2 linked regions of the Sagittula sp. P11 genome follow. The protein of the gene in region 1 interacts with the protein of each later gene in a pairwise test. Links are inferred from orthologs where the notes say so. Each region holds a gene or a part of one and is shown on either strand. Other genes may lie near its edges.

Region 1 (14,393 bases):
CTTCGCCAACGTGCACGCGGCGGGGTATCGCGGCGTCTACGACTTCGCCGATCCGGACAGCTCGGTCTTCATCATGTCGACCGGGCAGTCAGGCCACCCGCTCTCGCGCCACTACGACGACCTTGGGCAGCTCTGGCGGCGCGGCGAATACATCCCCATGTCGCTCGACATCAACCTCGCGCGCGCCGCGGCCACCGGCATCACCCGGCTCGTGAAGCCGTGATCTCCCCGGCGGAGGCGGAGCCCGGGGCCGCAGCCGCGCTCAGGGCCATGGGCCTGCGTGACACCCTCCGGCCGCTCCGCCCGGACGCCCCGCCGGGACAGGCGCAGCTCTTCCGCGCAGGCGCATTGCTGATAAAGGTCTACAGCCCCGAGGCCGCCGACCGCGCGCTGCGGCAGGCCACCCGGCAACAGGCTCTGGCAGAGGCGATGGCCGACGGCCCGCACCGCGTGCCCCCGGTGCTGTATGCCGAAGACGCCACCCTCGTGATGCCATGGATCGACGGGACCGACCTCGCCACGCTGCACGGCAGGGGCACCGACACCGGCACGCTTGCCGGTCGCTGGCTCGACCGCTTCCACGGGCTCAGCCGCCGCCGCTTTCCCTTCCGCCCGACGGGCCACGTCAACTGGCTCGACCGGCTGGTCGGGCAGGCGCAGGCGGGCGACCGTACCATCCCCGACCTGCCCGCCTTCACCGACGCCGTCCGCCGGACGCAGGCCATGGCCGACGCCGCGCGCAAACAGAAGGCCACCCGCGCCGTCACCCACCGCGACATGACGCTCTCGAACCTCCTGCACGACGGCAGCGTCACATGGGGCATCGACGTGGAGAACACGCGCGAGGACGAGCCGCTGCGCGATCTCTTCACCCTCGCGCTCGACCTCGCCACCCTGCCCGTCCCGCGCGGCCCCGGCACGCTGGTCGCGGCCTACGGCGACACGCACACCGCGCCGCCGGTGCATGCCTTCCTGCAACGCTGCTTCTGTCACTGGGTCTGGGCCAACACGCCGCCCGCGCCTTCCCGCAGGCAGGCGGCCAGGCTGGCCGCCGCGCGCAGCCACCTCGAGACCGGGCAGCCGGTCTTCACGCAAGTGCCGGGGGCCGGTGCGGCATTTTCGTAGGGTGGGCGTTCCGGCCCCGCGGGCCGGGTTGGCCACCATCCCCCGCCGCGCCCGATTGCCGCGTTAACCACGTTTTCCCACGCCCGGGGGCAAAAGGTTACCAACCGGCCGGTTCGGACCCCCGAAACGGCCGGTTCACCCCTTACAGGCCGGAAACCTTGCTGAAAAAACCGGAAATCGTTGTGGGGCTGCCGGGGCTGTCCCACAAGACCTGCCCGTTGCATCGCCGCCGCGCGGCGTCTTAACCCCGCCGCGCGCACCGTTAAGCATGGCAGGGTTAACGCCTAGAGCTGACCGAAACGCGCCCGGTCCCGCGCCGACCATGTCACGGTCACCTCGTAGCCGTCGTCGGTCTGGTGCTCTTCCTCGACCAGCCCCTTCTCGAACAGCCACGCCCGCTTGCGCCCCTCGTCGAAGCCAAGCGTCAGCGCATCCGTCCGACGCTCTTCGCCAAGCGCCTCCGTCACCGCGTCGAGGAAACCGTCCAGCCCCTCTCCGGTCACGGCCGAGACCGCGAAAATGCTCTTGTCCCGGTCCGCGCGGGCTTCGGTCGCGACTTTAACGTCGCCCTCCAACCTGTCGATCTTGTTCCACAATTCGATCTGCGGCGTATCCTCGTCGACGCCCAGCCCGGTGAGGATCGTCCTCACGTCCTCGGCCTGCGCCTCGGTCTCCGGATGGGAGATGTCGCGCACATGCACGATCACATCGGCGGCCAGGACCTCCTCCAGCGTGGCCCGGAAGGCCGCCACCAGTTCGGTCGGCAGATCGCTGATGAAACCCACCGTGTCCGACAGGATCACATCTGCGCCCGTGGGCAGGCGCACCGCCCGCATGGTCGGGTCGAGCGTGGCGAAAAGCATGTCCTTCGCCATCACCTCTGCACCCGTCAAACGGTTGAAAAGGGTGGATTTTCCGGCGTTCGTATAGCCCACCAGCGCGACGATCGGATAAGGCACCTTGGCCCGCGCCTTGCGGTGCAGCTCACGGGTTTTGACCACCTTGTCGAGCTGCCTACGCAGCCGCACCAGCTGCTCGTCGATGGCCCTCCGGTCCGCCTCGATCTGCGTCTCGCCCGGACCGCCGACGAATCCCAGCCCGCCCCGCTGCCGTTCGAGGTGGGTCCAGGCCCTGACCAGCCGCGTCCGCTGGTAGCTCAGCGCCGCCATCTCGACCTGCAGCACACCTTCCCGCGTCGCCGCGCGGTCGCTGAAGATCTCGAGGATCAGACCCGTCCGGTCCAGCAGCTTGACCTTCCACTCGCGTTCAAGGTTACGCTGCTGCACGGGCGTCACCGGGCCGTCGACCAGCACCAGCTCCACCTCGTTTTCGAGGATCAACTCCTTGAGTTCGCTGATCTTTCCCGAACCGAACAGCATGCCGGGATGCGGGTCGCGCAAGGGCACGACTGTTTCCCCCACGACCTCCAGGTCGGGGAGCGCGCGCGCCAGCGACACCGCCTCCTCCAGCGCCATTTCGGGATCGCGACGCCGGTCCGGAGTACGGATGTTCGGATGCAGAACCCAGGCGCGGGTCACATGAGGGTCATGTTCCCTCAGTTGTCTTCCCCGTCGTAGAGGTTGATCGGCTGACCCGGCATGATCGTGGAGATCGCGTGCTTGTACACAAGCTGCGACTGCCCGTCCCGGCGCAGCAGGACGCAGAAGTTGTCGAACCAGGTGATGACACCCTGCAACTTCACGCCGTTGATCAGGAACACCGTCACCGGCACCTTCGTCTTGCGAACGTGGTTGAGGAATGCGTCCTGAAGGTTCTGTCTGTCGGAAGCCATTGGTTTGCCTTTGTTCTTGCCTTTGGCCCGTCCCTCGGGGCCGCCCACACCTTCGGGAGTATGCGTTGCCACCTCCGGAGTTTCCAGACGCAATTTCAAGGTTTTTCGCACCCGCGGTGCCTCTGTGTCATCCACGCCAACTCTCCGGGCTGAGCATCACGATCACGGCCAGCAGTTCAAGCCGGCCAAGCACCATCGCACCGCACAGGATAACCTTTGCATGCCACGCATGGGCGCCGAGGTCTATGGCCGTCGATGGCGCAACGTCAATCAGCGGGCCGGTGTTGGCCAGAGTGGCAATCGTCAGCACCGTGGCCTGCTCGAAGTCCAGCCCGTAAAGCCCGAGGATCATTGTCAAAAGCGACAAGGTGACAGCGAAGAGCATGAAGAAGACCCAGGCGATGAAGGCGCCCTCCCGCCGCATCCTCCGCCCCAGAAGCCCGGCCCCGCCGACGGAGGACGGGTGCACCAGCCGCTCGATCTCGCGCTGGCCGTTGAGGTAGAGCGCATAGACCCGCAGAAGCTTCACGCCCCCTGCGGTCGTCGCCACGCCGCCACCCAGCAACGCCAGCCCCATCAGGATGATCCCCGGCGTCGACAGGCCCGACCAGTCCTGCGCCGTGGCCCATTCCGAGCTGAGAAAACCGTTTGTCGTCAGGAAGCTGGCCGCGGTGAACAGCCCGCCCCACAGCGCCTTGAGCCCTGCCAGCGCGTTCTGTTCGTCGCCGATTTCCAACGCCGCCGACCAATGCCGCGCAAACAGCACCAGCGGGACGACGACGATGATCAGCAGACCCAGCCGGAATTCCGCGTCGTAATACAACCCCCGCTCGTTCCGCGTGTCGGAGGAGAACGTCTGCCGCGACAAGGCGAAGGCGAGGAACAGGAACAGGATCGCCTCGCCCCAGATGCCGCTCGGCGCATTCTCGACGCCGCCGATGGGGGATATGCCCGAGGTCGACATCACCGACATGGCATGCGTCAGCGCCACCAGCGGCGGATCGCCCGCCACCAGCAGCATCACCGCCAGCGCCATGGTCAGCCCGATGTAGAGCGGCACAAGCGCCTCGACGCTGCGCATCAGACGGTGGCCGGGGTTCGACGTCGTGCTGCGTGCCACCCCCGGCAGGATCGCCTGCCCCGGTTCGCCCGCCGCCGTCACCTCGAACCCACCCAGTGCCAGCGGTGCCAGGATGGCGGAGGCCGCGACCCACATCAGCATCCCGCCCAGCCAGCCGACCTGCGCACGCCACAGGTGCTCCGGGCCGGACAGGCGCGTCGGGTCGAACAGGGTGGCGCCGGTGGTCGTGAAGCTCGACACCATCTCGAAGTAGGCGCTGTCGAATGTGGTCGTGCGCACCGCCTCGTAGAAGGGCACAGCCATCATCAGCGGCAGCAGAAGGAACCCCGCGGCCAGCGCAAGCAACTGACGCATGGCACTTTTGTTGTGCTCGCGGTTGGACATCGCGACGGCGATCAGCGTGGTCAGCACCAGCCCGATGATCGCCGCGTAGAAGAAGCTGCGGGAATCGTGGAATTCCTCGATCGCCAGCGCGTAGGCTGCGGGCAGGAACATCGACACCGAGGTCAGCCCCATCAGCAACAGGAACAACGGCAGGCGCAGCAGCACGGTCATGCGCCGGTCTCCGCCGGGCGCCGTTCGGACGGATGTGCTGCGCGGCCGGTCATGGGCTCAGAAGAAGTCGATGGAGACCTGCAGAAGGCGTTCGACCTCCGGCACGTCGCCCGACAGGCTGAAGAGCACGATCTGGTCGCCGTCCTCGATCCGCAGCCCGCCGGTGGGTTTGACCACCTTGTCGCCCTTGCGAACCGCCCCCACCAGCACACCTTCGGGGAAGTCGATGTCGCGGATCATGGCGCCGGCGATGGGCGAGGTCGAGAGAACTTCCGCCTCGATCACCTCCGCCTCCGCATCGCCGATGGAGTAGACAGCGCGCACCTTGCCGTGCCGGATATGGCGCAGGATCGACGACACGGTGGTGGAGCGCGGGTTGATGTAGGCGTCGATGCCGAGCGGCTCCATCAGCGGCACCAGCGTCGGGTCGTTGATGAGGGCGATCACCATGGGACAACCCGCGGCCTTGGCGCGCACTGCCGCCAGCAGGTTCACCTTGTCGTCGTCGGTCACGCAGAGCGCGGCGTCGGCGCGTTCGATCCCGGCCTCGGACAGCAGCGCCCGGTCGAGCCCGTCGCCGTGCAGGACGATGGTCCGTTCCAGTTCCTCGGCGGCGCGTTCGGCCTGCTTGCGGTCACGCTCAATGACCTTGGCGCGGATGCGTTCGGTCTTGTTCTCAAGCCGCCGCGCCACCGCAAGGCCGACGTTTCCGCCGCCGACGATCACGACGCGTTCCTGCTTGCGGTAGGTCTTGCCGAAGATCTCCAGCGCGCGGCCAATGTCGTCGGCGTGCACCATGACATAGGCGCTGTCCCCGGCGAAAAGTTGGTCGCCGCTTTCGGGTGCGAACAGCGTGCCCTCGCGGCGTATTCCGACCACGACCGCCCGCAGGGTCGAGAACAGGTCGGTCAGCTGCCGCAGCGGCGTGTTGATGACCGGCGACTCCGGGTCGATGGACAGCCCCATGAGCTGGGCCTGACCATCGAGGAACTTCTCCGTATCGAAGGCGACCGGTGCCGCAAGCCGCTGCAGCGCCGCCTCCGCCACTTCGCGTTCGGGCGAGATCACCACGTCGATGGGCATGTGATCGCGCCGGTAAAGATCGGAGTAGATGGCGGTCAGGTAGCTTTCGGCACGCAGGCGCGCGATCTTGCGCGGCACGGCAAAGACCGAATGCGCCACCTGGCAGGTCACCATGTTGACCTCGTCCGAGTGGGTCGCGGCGATCACCATGTCGGCGTCGCGTGCACCGGCACGGTCCAGCACATCGGGGTAGGAGGCGAAACCGGCGATGCCCTGCACGTCGAGCGAATCCGTCGCGCGGCGCACGAGATCGGGGTTGCTGTCCACCACGGTCACATCGTTTCGCTCACCGGACAGGTGCCGCGCGATCTGCCAACCGACCTGGCCCGCCCCACAGATGATGACCTTCATGGCCCGACCTCACAGGTTTTCCACCGGCATGACACGCACACGACACCTCGTCAACGTCTTGGGCGTGTGGCGCGGCGGCCGGTTCCCGCACCGATCCATCAGTGCCCGGACCGCCGCGAACGCGATCACCGTCCTTCGGCGACCCGTGCCTGCCATTCTCGTTTCCAGGCAAAGACTTCCTCGCGGGAATCCCAGTGGTAGCGCGGGTCTTCGAGCGTCTTGCTCCACCACAGCCGGCCCATGCCCTGCCGCCACGGGTCAAGAACGATGCCCTGCTCGAAACTCGCGCCCTTAGCCGAGACGATCAGCACCGAATGCTCCAGCGAGATGTTGCGCGAATTGGCGATGGCACGGTGCAGGTCGATGGTCTGCAGGTCCAGCCGCCACATGGCGCGCTGCAGGTCGTCAGCCCAGTCCTTGCACAGCCCGCGCGGCTTCAGCCCGTGGTTCACCTTCATGTTGTGGATCAGCGGGGGATCGACGACATCCCATTCCTTTGCCCAGACCAGCGGTTCCCGCACCGCGACCTCGGCCACGCGCTGCGCCTCTGCCGGGTCGATGCCCGGTCCGAGCGCGAGGATGTCCCGCTTGAGCGACTCGATCTTCGCCGCCTCGGCCGATTGCGTCGCGGCAAAGTTCATCGCCTCCGCCGGCACACGCTGGTCCGTGGGCATGCCACACCCGGCCAGCCCCATGCTCAGCAGGCACAGGCCCGCCACCAAAGTCCGTTTCATCACTGCCTCGTCTGCCTCTTCCGCGCGCCGCTCAGGACGCTTCCGACATGCGGTCCTCGTCCACGCGCGCCACACGCCCGCCGGACTTGGCCGAGGTCACCACGCCGAGAGACTTCAGCTTCCGGTGCAGCGCCGACCGCTCCATACCGACAAACGACGCCGTGCGCGAGATGTTCCCGCCGAAACGGTTGATCTGGGTCAGCAGGTATTCGCGCTCGAAAGCCTCGCGCGCCTCGCGCAGCGGCAGCGTCGCCAGCGTGCCCGAAAGCACCACGCGGCCCTCGCCATCTTCGCCCGGCACGCTTTCCTGCGGTAGCTCGCGCGCCTCGATGGGGCCGTGCCCGTCGCCGAGGATCAGAACCCGCTCAACCAGGTTCTTCAGCTGGCGGACGTTGCCCGGCCAGGTCATCGTCTGCATGAGCGCGATGGCGTCCTCGGTCAGTTCGCGCAGCGGCAAGCCCTGCGTCAGGTTGCAGCCCTCGATGAAGTGCCGCGCCAGCACCGGGATGTCCTCGCGCCGCTCTGCCAGCGACGGCACCGCGATCGGCACCACGTTCAGACGGTGGTACAGTTCCTCGCGGAACCGGCCCATGGCGATTTCCTCTTGCAGGTCGCGATTGGTCGAGGAGATCACCCGCAGGTCCACCCGCACCTTGTCGTTGCCGCCGACGCGCTGGAACTGCTGGTCGACCAGCACGCGCAGGATCTTGGATTGTGTTCCGACAGGCATGTCCGCGACCTCGTCGAAATAGACGACGCCGCCGTGTGCCTGTTCCAGCAGCCCGGGCTCGATCCCGCGCTTGGCGCTTTCGCGACCGAAGAGCATGGCCTCCATCATCTCCGGCTCGACGCCCGCGCAGTTCACCGTGACGAAGGGCGCCTGCGCGCGGTTCGAATTGGCGTGGATGTAGCGCGCGGCCACTTCCTTGCCGCACCCCGCGGGGCCGGTCAGCATCACGCGGCCGTTCGACTTCGTCACCTTCTCGAGCTGCGACACCAGCGTGCGGAACGACGCGCTTTCGCCGATCATCTCCGCCTGCCGCACCTCGCCGCGCTTGAGCTGCTGGTTCTCGCGGCGCAGCATGGACGCCTCCATCGCGCGGCGGATCACGACCAGCAACTGGTCGATGTTGAACGGCTTCTCGATGAAGTCGTAGGCGCCCTGCTTGATCGCCGCCACGGCGATCTCGATATTGCCGTGACCGGAGATGATCACGACCGGGATGTCGGGGTTGTCGCGCTTGACGGTCTTGAGGATGTCGATCCCGTCCATCTTGCTGTCCTTCAGCCAGATGTCGAGGATCAGGAGCGCGGGCGGCTCGGAGTTGATTTCAGCCATGGCATCGTTCGAGTTGCCTGCCAGCCGGGTTGTATAGCCCTCGTCCTCGAGGATATCCCCGATCAGCTCGCGGATGTCACGCTCGTCGTCGACAATCAGGATGTCGCTCATGCCGTCTTCTCCATGTTTTCGTTATTGAATTCCGGTTGCGGCTGCTCTGCCGCGGGTCTCAGCGGCAGCCGGACGACCGCCATCGCGCCACGGTGGGCGCCATCCGAAAACGGCGGTGCATCTTCCAGATGCAGCGTGCCGCCATGTTCCTCGATGATCTTCTTGACGATGGGCAGGCCAAGGCCCGTGCCCTCGTTGCGGGTGGTGACGTAGGGCTCAAACAGGCGCGCGCGGTCCTCAGGCAGGCCGATGCCGTTGTCCATGATGCGGATCACCGCGTCGTTGCCGTCGATCTCGCCCTCGACGCGGATCTCCGGCCTGTAGCCCTCCGGCGCGCCCTTCTGGATCAGGCTTTCCGTGGCCTCGCCCGCGTTCTTGATCAGGTTGGTGAAGGCCTGCCCGATCATGCCCGCGTCAAGTTCCGACGGCATCTTCTGCCTCGGAAGATCGGTGCGGAAGGTCACGTTCGGCTGGCCGCTGTCCTGCAGCAGGATCGCCCCGCGCAGCAGGTCGCCCAGGTCCTCCGGTCGCCGCTCCGGCTCCGGCATGCGCGCGAACTTGGAGAATTCGTCGACGATCCGCCGCAGGCCGTCGGTCTGCCGGACGATCACGCCGGTCATCTCCTCCAGCTTCTCGGCGTCGGCCTCGTCCAGCTGGCGGGCGAACTTGCGCTTGATCCGTTCCGCCGAAAGCTGGATCGGGGTGAGCGGGTTCTTGATCTCGTGCGCGATGCGCCGCGCCACGTCGCCCCAGGCCGCCATCCGCTGCGCGCTGACAAGGTCGGTCACGTCGTCGAAGGCAACCACGTACCCTTCGAGCGAGCCGTCGGCACGACGGCGCGTGGAGAGGCGCACCAGCAGATGTTCCAGCCGACCTTCGCGGATGACCTTGACCTCCTGCTGAACGACCTCCCGGCCCTCGTTGCGCAGGCGGTCGAACACCTCGCCGAATTCCGGCACGGCCACCATGATCGGATCGGCACGATGGGTTTCGTGCCAGCCCAGCAACCGTTCGGCCGAGCGGTTCACGAAGGCCACGGTCCCGTCCGGATCGAGACCGACGACACCCGAGGTGACGGAGGTCAGCACGGAGTCGAACAGCCGTTGCCGCCGCTCGATCTGGCGCGTGTTCTCCAGCAATGTCTCGCGCTGCGCCTTGAGCTGGCGGGTCATCTGGTTGAACAGGCGCCCGAGCATCGAAATCTCGTCGTCGGTCTCCTCCTCGATCACCTGCACGTCGAGGTCGCCCTTGCCGACCTGCTGCGCCGCCCCCGCCAGACGCCCCACCGGGCGCGACAGCCGTTCCGCGAACCAAAGGCCCGCCCATGTCGCGGCGAGGATCAGCAGCACCGCAAAACCGAGATACAGCATGGCGAAGTCGAACAGCCGCCTGCCCCGCTCGCTTTCCTGCTGCTGGTAGAAGCGCGCGGTCTCCTGCGTTTCGTCCAGCAGGTTCAGGATCGCACCGTCGACCTCGCGGCTGATGTAGAGGTAGCGGTCCACGAAGGCGGCAAGCGGCACCAGCGCGCGCAGTTCGTTGTTGTCGTAATCCGGGATGATCGCGACCCCGGTTTCCTCCGCCTCCGCGAAGTCGGAGACCCGAGGTTCCTCGTAATTGAACAGGTAGGAGCGTTCGCCCCGCGCCCGTATCTCTCCGGCGCCGTCGATCACGTAGGCCTCGCGCAGGCCCCGCTGGATGCGCCCCTGCCCCTGCCCCAGCAACCGCCGCAGCGCCCCGTCATCGATCATGAAGGCGGCGCGGCGGCTGGAATCGAGGAACTCCGCCAAGGCCTCCGCATCCTGCACGAGGCCCTCGCGGCTTTGTTCGTCATAGGCTTCGGCCGCGGCGCGCGACGCGCTCACCACGTTCTGCACGCGGGTGGAGAACCACGTCTCCAAGCCGATGTTGATGGTCAGCACCGCGAAGACGGCAACCGTGATCGTCGGCAGAAGCGCCATCATCACGAAGGCGGTGGTCAACCTCAGGTGCAGTCGCGACCCCGCCGATTGCGCCCGCCGGGCCGACACCATCCGGCTGACCCGCATCAGCACGAGCGCCGCCAGAAGCAGGACGTAGACCAGGTCGGCCAGCAGCACCATGCGCAGGCTGGATGTCGACGAGCCCTGGTCCAGCGGGCCAAGCACGAGGAACGTGGAAAACGCGAGGATCGGCCCAAGCGCCACAAGCAGGAAGGTCATCAGGTTCGAAAACCAGCGACGCCGCCTCAGCCGAATGAGCAGTGCCCATGTCGGCGACCGGAACGTGATACGTGCCCGCGTGGCCACAGCCAACCCTCGTCAATGTAGCGCAGCCCGCCTCTTTCTAGAGGTCATCACAACGCAAACCGCCATATCTGGTGACCTTCTCACCCCATGACGCAGCGTTAACGCGGATCATGGCGACGGGGTCACACCTATGTGGTCTTTTTACATCAACTTTCGGCGGCGTGTCACGCGAATATCCAGATCCGTGATCTTCTTGCGCAAAGTATTGCGGTTTATTCCCAGAAGGTCGGCGCATTTCGCCTGATTCCCCCCGGTTGCCTCAAGGGCAATCTCGATCAGCGGGGCCTCGACCTCGCGGATGATACGCCCGTGCAGACCCGGCGGCGGCAGCATCGCGCCATGCAGGTCGAAATACCGGCGCAGGTGGCGTGCGACGGATTCGCCCAGCTTGTCGCTGTCGCCCCCGCGCAGCACAGGTCCGGTTTCCGGCTGGTTGCCCAGAACCGCCTCGACCTCTGCCCTTGTGATCTCTTCGGACCGCGAGGTCAGCGACAGCCGCCGCACAGCGTTCTCGAGCTGGCGCACGTTGCCCGGCCAGGAATACACCCGGAACAGGTCCGCCGCGCCTTCGGACAGCCAGCGCTTCGACGCGCCTTCACGCTCCGCCCGCGCAAGGAAGTGGTCGGTCAGGAGCGAGATGTCCTCAACCCGCTCCCGCAGCGAAGGCACAGCGATGGCCGCGCCGTCGAGGCGGTAGAACAGGTCCTGCCGCACCTTGCCGCCCTCGATCAGCGACTGCGGGTCCATCTGGCTGGAGGCGAGGAAGCGCGGCACGTGATCGCCAGGCACATCCATCATGCGCACGATCCGGGCCTGGATCTCGTCCGGGACATCGGCGATCTCGTCGATCAGCAGCGTCCCGCCCTTCACCCGCGCCAGCACCCGCGCCGGACCGTCGAGGTCCTGCAGGTCGCCCGCCGTCACGGTGACGAAGGGCAGCGTCCGCCGGTCGGAAAAATCGTGCAGCGCCTTCGCGATCAGCGACTTTCCCGTGCCGCTTTCGCCGGTGATCAACACCGGGAGGTCGGTGTTCATCACCTTGGCGACAAGCCGGTAGAGCGCCTGCATCGCCGGGGTCTTGCCCACCAGCGGCAGCTCGTCCGGCTCGTCGGCGCCGACCACCGTCTCTTCTCGCCGGGGCGCGCGGTTGCGGTTCTCCAGCGCCTTGGCCGTGCGCTTCATCAGGTCCGGCAGGTCGAAGGGTTTGGGCAGGTAGTCGTAGGCTTCCGCCTCCGCCGCCTGGATCGCCGTCATGATGGTGTTCTGCGCCGAGATCACGATCACCGGCAGGCCAGGCCGATCCTCGGAAATCTTCGGCAGCATCTCGAGCCCGTTTCCGTCGGGCATCATGACGTCGGAGATCACCACATCCCCCTTGCCCTCGCCGACCCACCGCATGAGCGTGGTCAGCGAAGAGGTTGCGTGCACCTTGCAGCCCGCGCGCGTCAGCGCCTGGGTCAGCACGGTGCGGATCGTGCGGTCGTCGTCAGCGACAAGAACGGTGCCGTCCATCACTTGGTCTCCTTCTTCGCCCGGGGGGCCCGGGGCAGCGAAATGCGAAAGACCGTGCGGCCGGGGACGGAGTCCACCGAGATCCAGCCGTCGTGGTCCGAAATGATCTTCGACACCAGCGCGAGGCCAAGCCCCGTGCCGTTCTCCTTGCCCGAAACGAAGGGATCGAAGATGTCGCCCTTGATCGCCTCAGGCAGGCCGGGACCATCGTCGATGATCTCGATCTGCAGGGGCAGCGTCTGGCCGGAGCCGTCGGCGCGCCGCAGGCGGAAGCTGTGTTCGTAATAGGTGTGCAGCGTGATGTGGCCGCCGTTGATCGGATCGGCCGCCTCGGAGGCGTTCTTCACGAGATTCAGCACCACCTGCAGCAGTTGGTCCGGATCGCCCCAGGCCATCGGAAGCGAGGGGTCGTATTCCTCGTGGATGCGCATGTGCGCACCGAACCCCAGCAGCGCCGATCTGCGAGCGCGGTCCAGAACATCGTGGATGTTCACCTCGCGCCGGTCGGGCGCCGAGAGGTTGCCGAACTGTTCGACCTGCTCCAGCAGTTTCACGATCCGCCGCGTCTCGGCGACGATAAGGTCCGTGAATTCAAGGTCTTCCTTGGGCAAGTTCATGCTGAGAAGCTGGGCCGCGCCGGTGATCCCCGCCAGCGGGTTCTTGATCTCGTGGGCCAGCATCTCTGCCATGCCGATGGCGGACTTCGCGGCGGATTTCACCGAATGGCTCTGCGTCATCCGCCCGGCCAGCTCGCGCGGTGAGATCAGCATGACCATCCAGCCCTCCCGCCCCTGAAGCGGCGCGATCTGCAGGTTGCACACCAGCGGCGGCCGGCTGCCCGTGCCCACGTCCACGTCGTTGACGAAGAGCGGCGTGCCGTTCTCCCGCGCGCGGCTCAGGCTCTCCTCCAGCGGCGCGTCGATGGCGAGCCGGTCCCAGATCGGCTGGCCCTGCAGCCATTTGGCGGAGTTGTTCAGGAACCCCTCGGCCGCCGGGTTCAGGTCGCCGATCTTCTCGTCCGGATCGATCAGCACCGCCGGGACCGGCAGCGAGGACCAGATCATCATGTCGCGGTCATCCATCATCACGCCGCGTCCTTGTCTTGCGTCAGTACCGCCTCGCGCAGATGCGATAGGACCCGCGCCGGGTCACGTTCTGTCAGGACCGTCTTGCGCAGCGCCGCCGGCGTGCCCGCGCGATCCATGTACCAGCCGAGGTGCTTGCGTGCGACGCGGTTGCCCAGCGTGGGCCCATAGAAGTCGAGCATCGCCTCGTAGTGTTCGGCGACCAGATCGGCCAGGTCCTCGCCTTCGGGGATCCGCGGCGCCGGTGCGCCATGCAACTTTGAGGCGATCTCGGCCAGAACCCACGGTGCGCCCTGCGCGCCGCGACCGACCATCACGCCGTCCGCGCCGGAAAGGTCGAGCGCTTGCTGCGCCGTGTCCGCATCGGTGATGTCTCCGTTGGCGACGACAGGGATCGACACCGACTCCTTCACAGCGCGGATCGCCGCCCAGTCGGCGCGGCCCTTGTAGAACTGGCAACGGGTCCGGCCGTGGATCACGATCATCCGGATGCCCGCGCCCTCGGCCCGCCGTGCGAGGTCGGGCGCGTTCAGGTCGGCGTCGTCCCAGCCCAGCCGAGTCTTCAGCGTCACCGGCAGATCGACCGCGGCCACTACCGCCTCGATCAGCCGCAGGGCGTGGTCGGGCACCCGCATCAGCGCCGAGCCAGACCATCCGCCCGTCACCTTCTTGGCCGGGCAACCCATGTTGATGTCGATCACCCGGGCGCCCATGTCCGCGACCATCCGGGCGGCTTCGGCCATCGGCTCCGGCTCACGTCCGGCGATCTGCACGGAGGTGTTTTCCACCTGCGCGCCCAGCTCCGCCTTTTCCCGCGTTCCGGGTCTCGCCGTCAGGAATTCACCCGATGCGATCATCTCTGAAACCACGAGTCCGGACCCGAACCGGGACACCAAAGTCCGGAACGGGAGATCCGTGATTCCCGCCAGCGGTGCGAGCAGCACCGGCGGTTCAATTTGTCGTTTTCCGATGGAAAGCACCAAATGCCTAGTCCTTGTGCGACGTACGGGAGTAAAGCACATCTCCGGTCGGAGTTAGCCTCTGTATTGTATTCCTTCAATGTTTCCGACGCCCTTTGCACCGCACCCACTGAAAATTGCCTAAAAAAAAGGCATACCGTCCGAGAGATTGCAACCGCACCACACCCCCCTTATGAGAAGGAAGCCAAAGGATTTCAGACGTATGCGCACAGCAATCCTCATCGTTGCGGCCGGTCGCGGAACCCGTGCCAGGGGCGCACTGCCGAAGCAATGGCAGGACGTTGCGGGCCGTCCGGTGGCGCGCTGGACACTTGAGGCGATGTCGGGATTCGGTTCTTTGGCGATGGTCATCCATCCCGA
Region 2 (14,233 bases), 2.3 Mb from region 1 along the record:
AACCTGAAGCGATTCGGAAAATATAGGGTTGATGCGGGGCGGATGAGGCGGCACGCCCGCTCAGGGCTCAGGGCTCAGGGCTCAGGGCTCAGGGCTCAGGGCTCAGGGCTCAGGGCTCAGGGCTCAGGGCTCAGGGCTCAGGGCTCAGGGCTCAGGGCTCAGGGCTCAGGGCTCAGGGCTCAGGGCTCAGGGCTCAGGGCTCAGGGCTCAGGGCTCAGGGCTCAGGGCTCAGGGCTCAGGGCTCAGGGCTCAGGGCTCAGGGCTCAGGGCTCAGGGCTCAGGGCTCAGGGCTCAGGGCTCAGGGCTCAGGGCTCAGGGCTCAGGGCTCAGGGCTCAGGGCTCAGGGCTCAGGGCTCAGGGCTCAGGGCTCAGGGCTCAGGGCTCAGGGCTCAGGGCTGGCCCTGCGGCGCGCTGTCCGCACCCGCGCCAGACTGCAAAACCTTCGACGCAAAGGGATACTTCAAATCCGGAACGGCTCGCGACCGAGGGGCGACGCTCCCCATGGGCCGTGGCCGTTCCGCAGCTGGTTCCGGACGTTGCCGCGCAGGAGGTCGCGGCTGGTGTCCGGTCTTCTGTCAGGTCCGCCCGGTTCGGAACCTTGCCGGGAGGCGCTTCGGTGTGCCGCGTTCAGCGCGGACATGTGTCACGTTCGTTGAACCGGGCCTGCGCCCTTCCGGGGGCCGACCGTCCCGGCCCGCAAGAACGCTTGCGGGGGGCAGGGGCGGTTCCGACCTCGTCAGAGGCTCTGGCCCTTCGGTCATCGAACGCGGTGCCGAGCGGTTGCCCGATCAGCAGCCGGTGCCGTGGACAACCACGCGCACCGTCTTCAGCAGGACGCGGAGGTCCGTGACGAAGGACAGGTCGCGCAGGTAGTCGGTGTCGAAACGGGCGCGCTCGGAGAAGCTCGACTCGTTGCGGACCGAGGTCTGCCAGAAACCGGTGATGCCGGGGCGCAGCGAGTAGTAGGCGGTGCCCGGGTAGATCTCGCGCTGGTTCAGCATCATCGGACGCGGACCGACCAGGGACATGTCGCCCACAAGCACGTTGAGGAGCTGCGGCAGCTCGTCGATCGAGGTCTTGCGGATGATCCGCCCGATCGCCGTGATCCGCGGGTCGCGGCGCAGCTTCTGGGTGAGATCCCATTCCATGCGCGCTTCGGGATTGGCGGCGAGGTAGGCGCTGAGCTGGGCGTCGGCGTCCGGCACCATGCTGCGCAGCTTCCACATGCGGAAGGTGCGGCCGTTCCGGCCGACCCGCTGCTGGCTGTAGAAGGGCCCGTGCCCGTCGAGCATGACGAGGCCGGCGAAGATCAGGGTGAGCAGGACGGCGGGCAGCGCGACCAGCAGGACCAGCGTAATATCGAGCGCGCGTTTCAGCACGTCGCGGTACGGGGTGGCCCCAATGTTGCAGAAAAGCGTTTCGTCAATGAGCGCTTCGAATTTCGCCGTCGGCAACGGCTGACGAATATGCAGTGTCATGATGACCTCCTGTGCGTCGTGAAAGACGGGGAGGCACACCGGCAGTGATCCAGTTTTTCGGCATAGCTTCGCTGTCGCGCAGAATGCGCGTTACACAACACCGGGCCGTTTCAGGCGACGGTCAGATTACCGATAACATTTCAAGGCAGATCGCAGCAGACGTACCTCAATACTCCCAAAGTGGAAGCACCAACCCCCAAGTGCCGTGGAAAGTGGAACTGGGCAGAAGTATGTCAGAACCACGCGACAAGGCTCTTATGCCCCCGGGCTAAAATCCGGTCAACAAACGCTTTTTCATACACTTTCTGGTTGATCTGGCTTGTTGGGAGGTGCCCGAAAACACCCGGAATTTCGCATGATTTCGTCTACACGATTAGGTTGCGTGGTATCCTAACGAGTATCATCGAAGTGGTATTTTTTGGGCCTTACGTCGCAAAAGGATAGGTCAAATTTCACGGACGAATATGACGCGATTGCGCGTCATCAGTTGACAATAATCCGGTCAATATATGCAGTTTTGCGATACTGTCATTCTGCTTTGCGGCGTGGAGGCAGGATGGATCGGGAAATCGTTTCCCGTTTGGAAACCTGACCCCGGGTAAAAGCCGGTCTGGGGGCCTGAAACGTGCTGATCGCACACAGTTGACCGAACACCCGTAACGCGCGCGTGATCGAGGGGTGTAAAACAATTCCCGGGAGAGCACTTTTGATCACGGAATGTTACAGAGGCCCGGAATGCGTGAGAATCGGTGCCCGAATCGCACCCGATCTCCGCCGCATTTCCGCCCGAATCTGCCCTTCGGCTGCCTTTTTCCCGGTTCCGCAGGGGCCAATTGTGGCAAGCCTCCGCCGGGGGCTGAGTTGAAAGACCTGTGGCCTGCGGATATGTCGTCCCAGACAGTTTCCACCGCGAGGGGCGCGCTGACATGGCCAATCACCTGCACCACGGCGATCTGCCTGACGACCTCGACCTCGGGCCGGTGGTGGCGATCGACTGCGAGACGATGGGCCTGCATCCCCACCGCGACCGGCTGTGTGTCGTGCAGCTGTCGGCGGGGGACGGGAATGCGCACCTCGTGCAGGTGGCGCGCGGCCAGACCGAGGCGCCCAACCTTGCCCGGCTGCTTGCGGACCCGGACGTGCTGAAGCTGTTCCACTTCGGGCGGTTCGACATCGCCGCCATGTACAATGCCTTCGGGGCGCTCGCCGCGCCGGTCTACTGCACCAAGATCGCCAGCCGGCTGGTACGCACCTACACCGACCGCCACGGGCTGAAGTCGCTGACCCAGGAACTGCTGGGCGTCGATATCTCGAAACAGCAGCAGTCGTCGGACTGGGGGGCGGAGACGCTGACCGACGCGCAGAAGGACTATGCCGCCTCGGACGTTCTGCACCTCCACCGGCTGCGCACCGTGCTGGACGCGATGCTGGAGCGCGAGGGCCGGACGGAGATCGCCCAGGCCTGTTTCGACTTCCTGCCGGCGCGGGCAAAGCTGGATCTGGCAGGCTGGCCCGATACGGACATCTTTGCCCATGTCTGAAACCGCATCTTCGCGAAAGTCTGACCGCCAGGCGCCCAAGCCCTGTGCCGCGTCCGCCGTGTGGCGCCGCCGCAGCGCGGGGGCCTGAGCCATGGCCCGGGCGAGCGGGGGCTATTCCCGCCTGATCGCGTGGCTCAAGATCCTCCTGCCGATCGCCGCGCTGGCGATGCTGTCGACGATCTTCCTTCTGGCCTCCGACCGGGAGGTGCTGGAGAACGTGCCCTTCGCCGAGGCGCTGCGGCAGGGCGAGACCGCCACCGAAGGGGTGTCCGACCCCTATTACTCCGGCACCACGCGCGACGGCGGCCTGCTGACCATGACGGCGCGCCGGGCCTGGCCGCTGGAGGATGGCGACATCCTGGCCGACCGGTACTCTGCCCGGATGCAGATGGAGGACGGGTCGGTCATCCAGCTCGACTCCAGCAAGGCGACGATGCGGGAGGGCGAACGGAAGGCCTACCTCGACGATGGCGTTCGCATTGAAAGCTCGCTGGGCTATGTGCTCACGACGAATGCGATGGTCAGTGCGCTCGACTCCGTGAACGCCGAAAGCCTCGGCCCGGTGGAGGGCAACGGACCGGCGGAAGAGCTGGAAGCGGGCCGCATGGTCATTGCCCCGGCGGACGAGGATGGCGCGGTGCAAATCCACTTCACCGGCGGCGTGAAGATGATATACCGGCCCGCAGACAAGGAAGTTGACGAATGACCAAGGCATTTTTCGCGGCGATCTGCATGGCCCTTATCCCGGCCATGACGCTGGCGCAGTCGCAGGTGTCTTTCGGCGGGGGCGGTCAGGACACCAGTGCACCGGTCGAGGTCACGGCGGATTCCCTGTCGGTGAACCAGTCGGACGGCACGGCGCTTTACACCGGCAACGTGGTGATCGTTCAGGGCGACATGCGTCTTGCCGCGCCGCGCGTGCTGGTGATCTATTCCGAAGAACGGTCCGAGATCACCCGGATGGAGGCGACCGGCGGCGTCATCGTGGTGCGCGGCGAGGAAGCCGCCGAAGGCGAACGCGCCGACTACAACATAGATGACGGCCAGATCGTCATGTCCGGCAACGTGCTGGTGACGCAGGGCGACAGTGCGATGACCTCGGAACGGATGGTGGTCAACCTCGAGGACGGCACGGCGCAGATGTCCGGCCGCGTGAAGACCGTGTTGCAGCAGGGCAGCCAGGACGGGGGCCAGTAACGCGGATGTCCCGACCTGACTTGCGACTGACCGAAGGCGACAGCGGCCTGCGTGTGAGCCACCTGCGCAAAGCCTACCGGAAGCGCGTGGTGATCCGCGACGTGACCATGCGGCTGGACCGGGGCGAGGTGGTCGCCCTTCTGGGCCCGAACGGGTCGGGGAAGACCACGTCCTTCTACGCCATCGCGGGGCTGGTGAACCCCGACGCGGGCGAAGTGCTGATCGACGGGCACGACGCCACCTACCTGCCGATGTACCGCCGCGCCCGGCTGGGCATCGGCTACCTGCCGCAGGAGATGTCGATCTTCCGGGGACTGAGTGTCGAGGACAACATCGGCGCGGTGCTGGATATCTCGGAGCCCGACACCCACAAGCGGCGCGAGCGGCTGGAGGAGCTGCTGGGGGAGTTTTCCATCGAGCACCTGCGCCGCGCGCCTGCGCTGGCGCTGTCGGGCGGCGAGCGCCGCCGGGTGGAGATCGCCCGCTGCCTTGCCGCCGATCCGAAGTACCTTCTGCTGGACGAACCCTTCGCCGGGGTGGACCCGATCAGCGTGGGCGATATCCGGCACCTGGTGGCGGACCTGAAGACGCGCGGCCTTGGCGTGCTGATCACCGACCACAACGTGCGCGATACGCTGGAACTGGTCGACCGGGCCTACATCCTGCACGACGGGCAGGTGCTGATGTCGGGGACCCCGGAAGAGGTGGTGCAGAACGAGAACGTGCGCCGCGTCTACCTGGGCGACAATTTTCGCCTTGTGTGACCCTGTGGCGTGCCGCGGCGCAGCATCCTTTGCCCCGTGCACGAAAAATTCGCAAATCCGGCGTATGAGCGTCGGCGGACGCCCGGATTTGAACCACTCTGTCACTCCGGTTTGCATTGACACACGAGGGGCTTTCCACCTCAAATGGCAACATGGTGCTCTGTATTGCGGCATGTCAGATCTTCCGACTCCCGGCTTTCCGGGTCGGTCGCGCGCTGACCGCATGCGGGCGCCTTTCCTGAACCGGCACCTTTCCGGCCGGGGGTATGGCGCCCCCGGAGGAAGTGTCTGGTGATAAGAGAGAAGGACGGATCATGCGTTACCAGATCACGGGCAAACAAATCGACATTGGCGAAGCTTTGCAGACCCACGTTCAGACCGAGCTTGGCTCGGTGCTGGAGAAGTATTCCCAGCGCCCGACCGACGCGACCGTGATTTTTTCCAAGGCGGCCCATGAGTACGTGTGCGAGGCCGTCGTCCACCTTTCGAGCGGGCTGAATGCAGCCGCGAAGGGCCATGCCACTGAAATCTATGCGGCGTTCGACGCCTGCACCGAGAAGATGGACAAGCAGCTGAGGCGCTACAAACGGCGTCTGAAGGACCACCACAAGGACCGTACGGAACCTGTTGAATTTCTCGGGGCCTCTTCGTATATCCTCGCGCACGATGGCGCAGACGACGCTGCCGAACCCGAAACGCTTCAGCCGATCATCGTGGCGGAGATGGAGACCAAGATTCCCTCCCTGTCCGTCGGTGAAGCCGTGATGCAGATGGAACTGGCCGGCGCCCCGGTGCTGGTGTTCCGGAACGAAAAGAAAGACGGAGTGAATGTCGTCTACCGGCGCGACGATGGCAACATCGGCTGGATCGATCCATGATCCGTATCCCGTGTTGACCGGTAACCGATTTTCTCCAGAGGCTGGATGATGAAGTTTAGCAATCTGCTGAAACCGGATGCCGTGAAGGTCATGGGCTCCTGTTCGTCGAAGAAGCGGCTGATGCACGACATCGCCGACCTCGCCGAAAGCGCCCATGGCCTGCATGCCCAGCGGGTCGTCGAAGCCCTGATGGAACGGGAATCGCTGGGGCCGACGGGTGTCGGCCACGGCGTCGCCCTGCCGCACGCTCGGGTGTCGGGCCTCGACGAGGTGCTGGGTGTGTTCATGTTGCTGGAACGGCCGATCGACTTCGACGCCGTCGACCGGCAGCCGGTGGATCTGGTGTTCTCGCTCTTCGCGCCGGAAGAGGCGGGGGTCGAACACCTGAAGGCGTTGGCGCTGGTGTCACGCACATTGCGGGACGCGGGGCTTTGCACGAAACTGCGCGCCAATCCCGACCCGGCCACGCTTTTCACGATCCTGACGGAGTTCGAGACGGTCAAGGCCGCCTGAGCCCGCGACTGCCGGCAGGACGGGACTCTGGCTTCGCCATTCGCCCGCCCGCCGGCCCTTCAACCCGAATGACCCATTGGCCCCAAGCTGCCTGATCGGCGGCCCGTGGAAACGTGGAATTCAGGTATTTGGACCAAGATGAAGGAGCAACCGTCCTGCCCTTCATCTTGGCGGAAATACCTCGGGGAGCGCGAGGGGCGGAGCCCCTCGTACCGCTGACGCCGAAGGCGTCAGCCCCAGGTATCGAAGCCGAACATCAGGTAGTCGCGCTGGTAGGCGTCCTGGGCGAGGGCTTCGATCTCCTCGTCGTAGATCTGGGCGAGGCCGAAGGGGGCCTTGTTCGGAACGGATTCGGGGTCCGGCGGGGCGGGGTGGCCGACCTGCATGGCGAGCGCGGGCAGGTAGTCGGCAGCTTCGGTTTCGCGGATGATCATGTCGGGCAGGGTGAAGTCGCCCATGCCCTGGATGGATTGCGCCTGCGTCGCCCAGTGACCGTCGACACGGACGGCGGTCTGGCCGGAGAGGTTGGCCTTCACCCAGCGCAGCCAGGCGGTGAAGGCTTCGCGGTGGGCGTTCACGTCATAGTCCGCGCCGGGTTCGCCTTCGGGGATCGGCAGGGCGTGCACGCGGCGGAGCGTCTGGCGGATGCCCTTGAAGCTGCCCTTGCCGGTGGAGAGGATCTTCGAGCAGAAGGCCTCGTGCGCGCGGGCGAGCGGGTGGCGGATCACGGTGAAGCTGCGGTGGCCGGGGCGTTCGCGTTTCCAGGCGCGCAGGCTGCCCTGGGTGAAGTCGCCGGTGAGCTGTCCGGGGTTCACGCCGTCGAGCGCCGCCATCCAGTCCGTCACCATGGTTTCCGGGCCTGAGCGGATCGGCATGTAGAGGAGCGGCGTCCTGGCGCAGGCGAGGTAGCCGGGCACGACCGGGCCGCGGCGCGGTTCGAAGTTGGGCGTCCGCGTCAGGTTGAAGCTGTCCTGCCGGGAGAGCGCCTTCTGCATCTCGTCGAAGTTCTCGACCTTTTCCGACAGCGGTTCGGGGTTCTGCCGTTTCAGCGCGGTGTTCAGGCTGTCGAGCTGCGCATTGCAGCCGAGCCAGCGCGCCAGCCCGTTCATCACAGCCACGTCCTGCAGGTCCTCGTAGGCGACGTAAAAGGCCGTCTGCGCCGTGGTCTGCAGGGCGTTCAGGAGTTTCACCTGGAAGGCCTGCAGCCCGTTCACATGCGCCTCGAACTCGCGCGCGTCGAAGCGGGCCTTCGCCTCCTTGCGCTTCTTAACGTTGGTCAGTTTCCACTGGCCGGTGGTGCGGGCGATCTTCCACGACACATAGCTGTCGACCGGGTTCCGGGTCAGCACGATCTTGGCGATCTTCGGGTCGGTCAGCAGGGTGTCGAGGATGCGCGGGTCGTGGTCGTGGAAGTAGCGGAAGCCGCCCAGCCCGCCGGGTGTCGCCATGCGGATCTGGGTCAGCAGGCATTCCGGGTCGCGGTCGCGTTCCGACTGCACGATGCCCAGCACGTCCGTGGCGTTGGGATAGCCGATGAAATGCGGGTTGAACGCCTCGCCAAAGCAGGACAGCCCGTCGAAGGCGTTGAGGTTGGCTTCGAGGAAATTCGAGCCGGTGCGCATTTCGGCGAAGACGACGAAGCAATCGAACTTGGGCATGGATTATTTCTTTACGAGGTAGGGTTTGCGCGTGGTGCCCCGGCTGTTGCGCGGGGCGGGATCGACGGGGAAATCGCCCATCAGGTAGGGGTGCATGCCCTGGTTCTTGAGGTTCTGCAGGAACTGGCCGAAGCCGGTCAGGTCTTCGAGCCTCGGCGCCTCGGCCAGTCGGCGCAGGGATTTCTGTCCGATCTCGTCGATGATGACCTGCAGCGGCTCCATCGGGCTTTCGATGAATTCGGCCATGGACCAGATGCGGATGCGGGCCTTCACGTCCGGGCTGCGCAGGGTGTCGAGCATCCGGCTTTCGACCTTCTGGAGGCGCGCGGCCTCCGCCCGGATGTCGGCGAAGTTGGCGTTGGACTTGAAGAGCGGCACGGCCCAGGCGCCGGAGATCACGGAGATCTGGGCGTTGGGGTCGCGCGACACCGGCCAGAGGATCTGCGGGTTGTCGCGGGGGCCGTACTGGAAGCACTGGCGTTCGCCGCGCGTGTTCCAGATCAGGTTGGTCAGGAAGGCGCGCGGGTTGGCGTCGCGCAGCCTGGCATTGTCGGAGAGGGCGCCGTTGATGAGCGTCTGGCCGCCGGTGAACTCTGCCCGTTCCGGGGCGTAGAGGTGGCCATGCACCTGCGCGCCGGTGGCACGCGCCAGCCATTGCTCGAAGTCGATGAACAGCTCGGAAAAGCCCTGGAAGACGGAGTACTTGCCCGCGGTCACGCCGTTTTCCCAGCCGTAGTTCGGGAAGCGCGACTGCATGTAGAGGCCGGGGCGCCCGCGGGTCCGGCGGTCCACCGCCTTGGCGAAGATGCGGTCGATCTTGCCCGGGTTGGGTTCCTGCCGAGACATGGCGCGGTTGGGATCGGTGAGGAAGGCGTCGTAAAGCCGGTCGGCGTGCGGCCAGATCTTGCGCGCCACGAAGCAGTCGGAGCGGCGCAGCAGTTGCAGGTGGTCGTCGTAGAAGATGTGCGGCTTGCCCTGGAAATCGAACTTCGACAGCGTGAGCGAGCGGCTTTCGATCTGTGTGGAATAGACCCGCGCGAGTGTCTGGAAGTAGCTCTCGTCCGGGATCCAGACGTGTTTGAAGTAGGCGTCGTAGCGCCGCCGCTCCGGATCGCCGAGGATGGCCGACAGCGTCTGCCGCGTGAGGCACCACCACTGAGAGCCCATGTGCGGGATGATGCCGTTGGGGATGTGGCGCTTGTAGCCGGTCATGCGCTGCAGTTCGACGAAGCTGTCGAAGAGCATCCGGTTCTTGCGCCAGGAGAAGGGGAAATGCAGCGTGAAGCGTTCGTGGTCGAGCCCGCCCACCGTCCACGGCACGTCGGCGGTCGTGGCGCTTTCGATGAAGTCGGTGCGGGGGCGTTCGGCGAGGTAGCTGGTCAGCTCTTCCACCGGGCGCAGCGGCAGGCAGGAGCCGGAGGCGAGGTAGACGTGGCGCACCTCCTCGAAGCTTTTCAGCATCAGCTCGGACGCGTCCTGCGAGGCGGCGACCAAGCCCCAGGTGCCCCATTCGCAGCGGTGGCGTTTCGAGAAGAGGATGCCCGGTGTCTGCGACAGGCGTTCGCGGAAGGCGTTGTAGCTGGCGCGGGGGACGGCGCTGTCGACGTGGATGACCACCGGGCAGCCGCCCTTGGCCCAGTGCAGCGCCACCTGTTCGGCCCGGTCGAAGGCGGTGTGGACCAGCATCACGATACCGACGCTCATGCCCAGTTCCCCTTGGACATGATGCCGAGGATCTCGAGCTGGCGCCAGTTGATGTACTTCTCCGACCACTTGCACCAGAGGTCGGGGTTCTCCTTCACCCCTTCGGCGTAGGCGATGTATTCGCGGGAGGCGCCGTAGTGCTGACGGCGCTCAAGCTCTTCCTCGGCCTTCTTCGAGAAGGTGTCGAGGAACTTGGTGTGCAGCAGCACGCCCGACGCCTTTTCGCCGCCCCATTCGTCGTAGATCAGGTTCAGCCCGCGCGGCAGCAGGTTGTGGGTGGAGGACATGTAGGCGTACTTGCGGTCCCAGCGGACCAGCGGGATCTTGTTGAGGGCGGGCGCGGCCTCCGGCATCTCGGTGAAGAACATGCGGGCGCGTGGGCCGCCCTGGATCCAGAGGTTGCCGAACTGCGGGTTCTTGGAGATCGTGTAGTTGCCGGCGTCAAACCAGTTCGCGATCTCCAGCGGGTCCTGCCCGGCGCTGTAGGGATAGAGGTCGATCCGCCCCTTGGGATACATGTCGAGCAGCATCGCCGAGAACGACTTGATCGACGAGGCATCGAGCCAGTCGGTCAGGGCGCGCAGGGGCCGGGTGTCGCAGAACGGGTATAGCAGAAGCTCGTCGGGATCGACGGTCAGGCACCAGTGGTCGTGCCCGTACTTCATCAGCAGCCAGTTCATCCAGTCCACGCCGAAGCGCGACCGCTTGTAGCTGGCGCGGGTGGTCCAGACCGACACGTCCGGCTGGCGGCGCAGGTAGTCGAGCGAGCCGTCGTCGCTGTCGTTGTCCACGAACAGGAAGTGGTTCACCCCCATCTCGCGGTAATACTGGAGGAAGTACGGCAGGCGCACGCCCTCGTTCCGCTGGGTGGAGAACAGCAGCAGGTCGGAGGGGCGGATGTCGGCTGTGCGGTCGGCGACGGGCCTCAGGTCGCGGCGTTTGCGGAACGCGCGAATACGGCAGCGTCGCCTCCGCAGCCGCAGCTTGTATGACTGCCAAGCACCCAACGTCTCTTGCCCTTCTCATCGGCCGGCGTCCCGGTCGAATGCCTCTGCTCCGGCTATCAGAGGTGCGTTAAGACTGCCTTGAAATGGTCGTCCCACGTCGGGGGCACCATGGGGGGCTGCGTCGCAACGCCTGCCTTGTGGTCTTGTGCCAGCTTCCTGATCGCCTCGATCCATAGATAACTGTCATTGACGTTCGCGTAAACGGGATAATCTCCCAGCACTTCGCGGAAGATAGGGAGGTCGTTGCAGATCACCGGCACGCCCATCGCAGCGGCCTCCAGCGGCGGCAGGCCGTAGCCTTCGGTGAAGGACGGGAAGAGCATCCCGGCAGAGCCCTTGACAAGCGAGAAGACCTCCGCATCGCCGAGGTTGTTGTACTCGAACACGCGGGGCGGTTTCTGGTCGAGGCGGGCAAAGACGTCCTCGCTCATCCAGCCGCGCCGTCCGATGATGACGAGATCGGCGTCGGGGATACGGTCCCAGATGTCCAGCAGCAGCCTGTGGTTCTTGCGGATCTCGATGGTGGAGAGGATCACGAAATAGGGGTTCTCGCCCGGCGGCGGGGCGGGTTTCACGTCGTGCACGGGCACGTCGATGCCCAGGTGCCCGGTCACGGTGCGCGGCGTGCGCGGGGCGGCACACCGCAGGACGTCGTCCTCCGTCACCTTCGAGTTGCACAGGATCACATCGGAATAGTCGATCATGCGGTCGAAGAAGTCGGCGAAGCGCTTGCCGTTGCGGTCGTCGCAGAACTGCGGCCAGTCGAGCGGGATGGTGTCGTGCAGCATGGTCGCGATCGTCGGCTGGATGGTGCGAAGCGCGTCGAGGAACCGGCGGGTGGCCGTGGTCAGGCCGACGTTGAAGTAATGCGTGCCCTTCGGCAGGTGACGCCCCAGCATCTTCGGAAGCCGGGTCGAGCGGCAGCGGGCCAGTGCAACGCGCCGCACGTCCGATTCCGCCGCCGCACGGTTTTCCGTGTACTTCCGGCGAAAGCGCGAAAGCAAGTCGGGACGGCCCCACCGGTTGTCCCGCACGCGGTCGCGCAGGTCGGCCATGCCCGCGCGGTCCAGAAGCAGATAGCCCACGGCGGTCCGCAAGATGGCGAAACACGGCACCGACGTGTCTTTGACGAAATAGTCGAGATAGGCGTATTCAACGCGGTCGACGCCGGTCAACCGGTCGCCGGCCCGCGAGACCAGGCGCGTCACCTCGAGGAGACGCGCCTGCCCGATTCCGTCATTTTTCATAGTGCCCGTTCCGGTGCCACCGCCACGCATCCGCGATCATCTGCGGCATGGTCGAGCGGTGGGCGACCCAGCCCAGTTCGTCCTGTGCGCGGACAGAGCCGGAGACCAGCTTTGTCGCATCACCGGCCCTGCGGGGGCCGTCGGAAGAGGGGACCTCGGCGTTGGTCACGGTGCCCGCGGCGGTGATGACCTCGCGCACGGAAAAGCCCTTGCCGGTGCCAAGGTTGAACACCCGGCTGCCTTTGCCGTCCTTGAGCCACTTCAGCCCCAGTACATGCGCATCCACGAGGTCGCAGACATGCACGTAGTCGCGGATGCAGGTGCCGTCCGGGGTGTCGTAGTCGGTGCCGTTCACCGTCAGCGCCGGGCGCTGGCCGTCGACGGCCTCGAGCATGACGGGGATCAGGTGGGTTTCGGGGCGGTGGTGTTCGCCGATCTCGCCCTCAGGATCGCCGCCCGCCACGTTGAAGTAGCGGAAGATGACGTGGCGCAGGCCGTACGCGGCGCCGAAGTCGCGCAGGATGTCCTCTACCGCGCGCTTCGACGCGCCGTAGGCGTTCAGCGGCTCCTGCGGGGTGCTTTCGTCGAGCACGACATTGTCGTGCTCGCCGTAGGTCGCGCAGGTGGAGGAGAACACGAAGTCGAGGCAGCCGGCGGCCACTGCCGCCTCGATCAGGGTCAGCGAACCGCAGACGTTGTTGCGCCAGTACATGCCGGGCTTTGCCATGGCCTCACCGACCTGGCTGAGCGCCGCGAAGTGCATGACGGCCACGGGTTCGTATTTGCGAAACACCTCGTCCAGACGGGCGCGGTCCATCAGGTCACCCTGTTCGAAGGGGCCGAACTTCACCGCGTCCTGCCAGCCGGTGACAAGATTGTCATATGTCACCGGCGTAAAGCCTGCAGCCTTCAGCGCCTTGCAGGCATGGCTGCCGATGTACCCGGCTCCGCCGGTAACCAGAACGTTCGTCACTGTCTTATTCGGCGGCCTTGCGGGTGGACATCAGTTCCTGGAGATAGCCTTCCAGCTCTTCGCGCAGGTCGTCGCGGGCAAGGCCGAAGGCGACGGTCGCCTGGAGGAAGCCCGCCTTGGAGCCGCAGTCGAAGCGCTGGCCGCGGAAGCGGAAGCCGTAGACGCCGCCGTCCTCCTTGCCGATCTCCTGCGCGATGGCGTCGGTAAGCTGGATCTCTCCGCCGGCGCCGGTCTGCTTCGCGTTCAGGTTCTTGAAGATCTGCGGTGACAGGATGTAGCGGCCGATGACGGCCAGGTTGGACGGTGCGTCCTTCGGTTCCGGCTTTTCGACCATCCCCTTCACCTTGACCATGGAACCCATGTCTTCCTCGACGTCGAGCACGCCGTAGGCCTTGGTCTTTTCCTGCGGGACTTCCATCGCCGCGACCATGTTGCCGCCGGTTTCCTCGTAGGCCTCGACCATCTGCTGGAGGCAGGGCTTTTCGGACGCGATGACGTCGTCGGGCAGCATGACCGCGAAGGGTTCGTTGCCGACCAGCTTGCGCGCGCACCAGATCGCGTGGCCGAGGCCGAGCGCCTTGTGCTGGCGGATATAGGCGATCTCGCCGGAGTCCATGTTGGTGGACTTCAGGATGCTCAGCAGCTCGTCCTTGCCCTTCCTCTTCAGCTCCTGTTCGAGCTGCGGGGCATGGTCGAAGTAGTCCTCGAGCGCGCCCTTGCCGCGCGAGGTGACGAAGATGAATTCCTTGATGCCTGCTGCACGCGCCTCATCGATGGCGTACTGGACCAGCGGACGGTCCACGAGCGTCATGATCTCCTTCGGCACGGACTTCGTCGCGGGCAGGAAGCGGGTTCCGAGGCCTGCAACCGGGAAAATTGCCTTGGTGACCTTTTTGGGCATCCGTATGCTCCTTTTTTGCTATCGGATGGTCATTTCGAAATCGGTGTCTTGAGGTTGACCGGACCTTCGCGTGCAACCAATGAAAACGCCAGCAGTTTGGTTCCAATTTATGGCACATTTAGTGGGGTGACGCCAATAAATGGGCACGTTAACCACGAACGTTTTGTGTCCGAAGCACTTCTGAGTCAACCCTGCGTTGAAAATTCCAGGCCTGCCAGATACGGCCTTTCCGGAGGCTTCGCCCGAACAGTCCGCCGGTCTGTTCCCAGACGCCGGACTCGGTAAAAGCCACGCGGTGATAACGGCTTCCGGGGCTCATTATATAGAGTGAAACGATGGCCCCTTCGGCGGCTTTCGCGGCGGCGGTCCTGC

What was found.
Region 2: the proteins of trkA (region 1) and CDO87_RS11255 interact in binary tests that used the Escherichia coli proteins (3 or more experiments, as listed by UniProt). The link is inferred for Sagittula sp. P11 from one-to-one orthologs.

Annotation. Positions count from the first base shown.
Region 1 is NZ_CP021913.1:4,570,816-4,585,208, forward strand. The notes cover bases 3,800-6,700. They hold trkA (Trk system potassium transporter TrkA), read right to left. Parts: upstream 5,988-6,700; coding sequence 4,611-5,987; downstream 3,800-4,610. Other genes in these bases: CDO87_RS21815 (TrkH family potassium uptake protein), read right to left, coding at 3,800-4,553; CDO87_RS21825 (hypothetical protein), read right to left, coding at 6,113-6,700. Outside these bases: CDO87_RS21795 (penicillin acylase family protein), read left to right, coding at 1-223; CDO87_RS21800 (aminoglycoside phosphotransferase family protein), read left to right, coding at 220-1,125; GTPase HflX, read right to left, coding at 1,410-2,663; RNA chaperone Hfq, read right to left, coding at 2,681-2,917; more of CDO87_RS21815, read right to left, coding at 3,045-3,799; more of CDO87_RS21825, read right to left, coding at 6,701-6,721; CDO87_RS21830 (sigma-54 dependent transcriptional regulator), read right to left, coding at 6,753-8,171; CDO87_RS21835 (PAS domain-containing sensor histidine kinase), read right to left, coding at 8,168-10,369; CDO87_RS21840 (response regulator), read right to left, coding at 10,598-11,968; CDO87_RS21845 (nitrogen regulation protein NR(II)), read right to left, coding at 11,968-13,053; tRNA dihydrouridine synthase DusB, read right to left, coding at 13,053-14,036; CDO87_RS21855 (bifunctional 2-C-methyl-D-erythritol 4-phosphate cytidylyltransferase/2-C-methyl-D-erythritol 2,4-cyclodiphosphate synthase), read left to right, coding at 14,236-14,393. UniProt on the Escherichia coli protein: Part of the constitutive potassium transport systems TrkG and TrkH. May regulate the transport activity of TrkG and TrkH systems. Binds to NAD(+) and NADH.
Region 2 is NZ_CP021913.1:2,314,845-2,329,077, forward strand. Bases 4,898-7,638 are described here. They hold CDO87_RS11255 (PTS sugar transporter subunit IIA), read left to right. Parts: upstream 4,898-5,906; coding sequence 5,907-6,371; downstream 6,372-7,638. Other genes in these bases: lptB (LPS export ABC transporter ATP-binding protein), read left to right, coding at 4,898-4,980; hpf (ribosome hibernation-promoting factor, HPF/YfiA family), read left to right, coding at 5,295-5,858; CDO87_RS11260 (nodulation protein NodH), read right to left, coding at 6,602-7,638. Also shown: CDO87_RS11225 (sugar transferase), read right to left, coding at 789-1,478; CDO87_RS11230 (ribonuclease D), read left to right, coding at 2,405-3,019; CDO87_RS11235 (hypothetical protein), read left to right, coding at 3,111-3,725; lipopolysaccharide transport periplasmic protein LptA, read left to right, coding at 3,722-4,216; more of lptB, read left to right, coding at 4,222-4,897; more of CDO87_RS11260, read right to left, coding at 7,639-8,029; CDO87_RS11265 (beta-1,6-N-acetylglucosaminyltransferase), read right to left, coding at 8,033-9,733; CDO87_RS11270 (glycosyltransferase family 2 protein), read right to left, coding at 9,730-10,740; CDO87_RS11275 (glycosyltransferase family 1 protein), read right to left, coding at 10,797-11,987; UDP-glucose 4-epimerase GalE, read right to left, coding at 11,977-12,960; UTP--glucose-1-phosphate uridylyltransferase GalU, read right to left, coding at 12,965-13,861; CDO87_RS11290 (glycosyltransferase family 2 protein), read right to left, coding at 14,010-14,233. UniProt on the Escherichia coli protein: Seems to have a role in regulating nitrogen assimilation.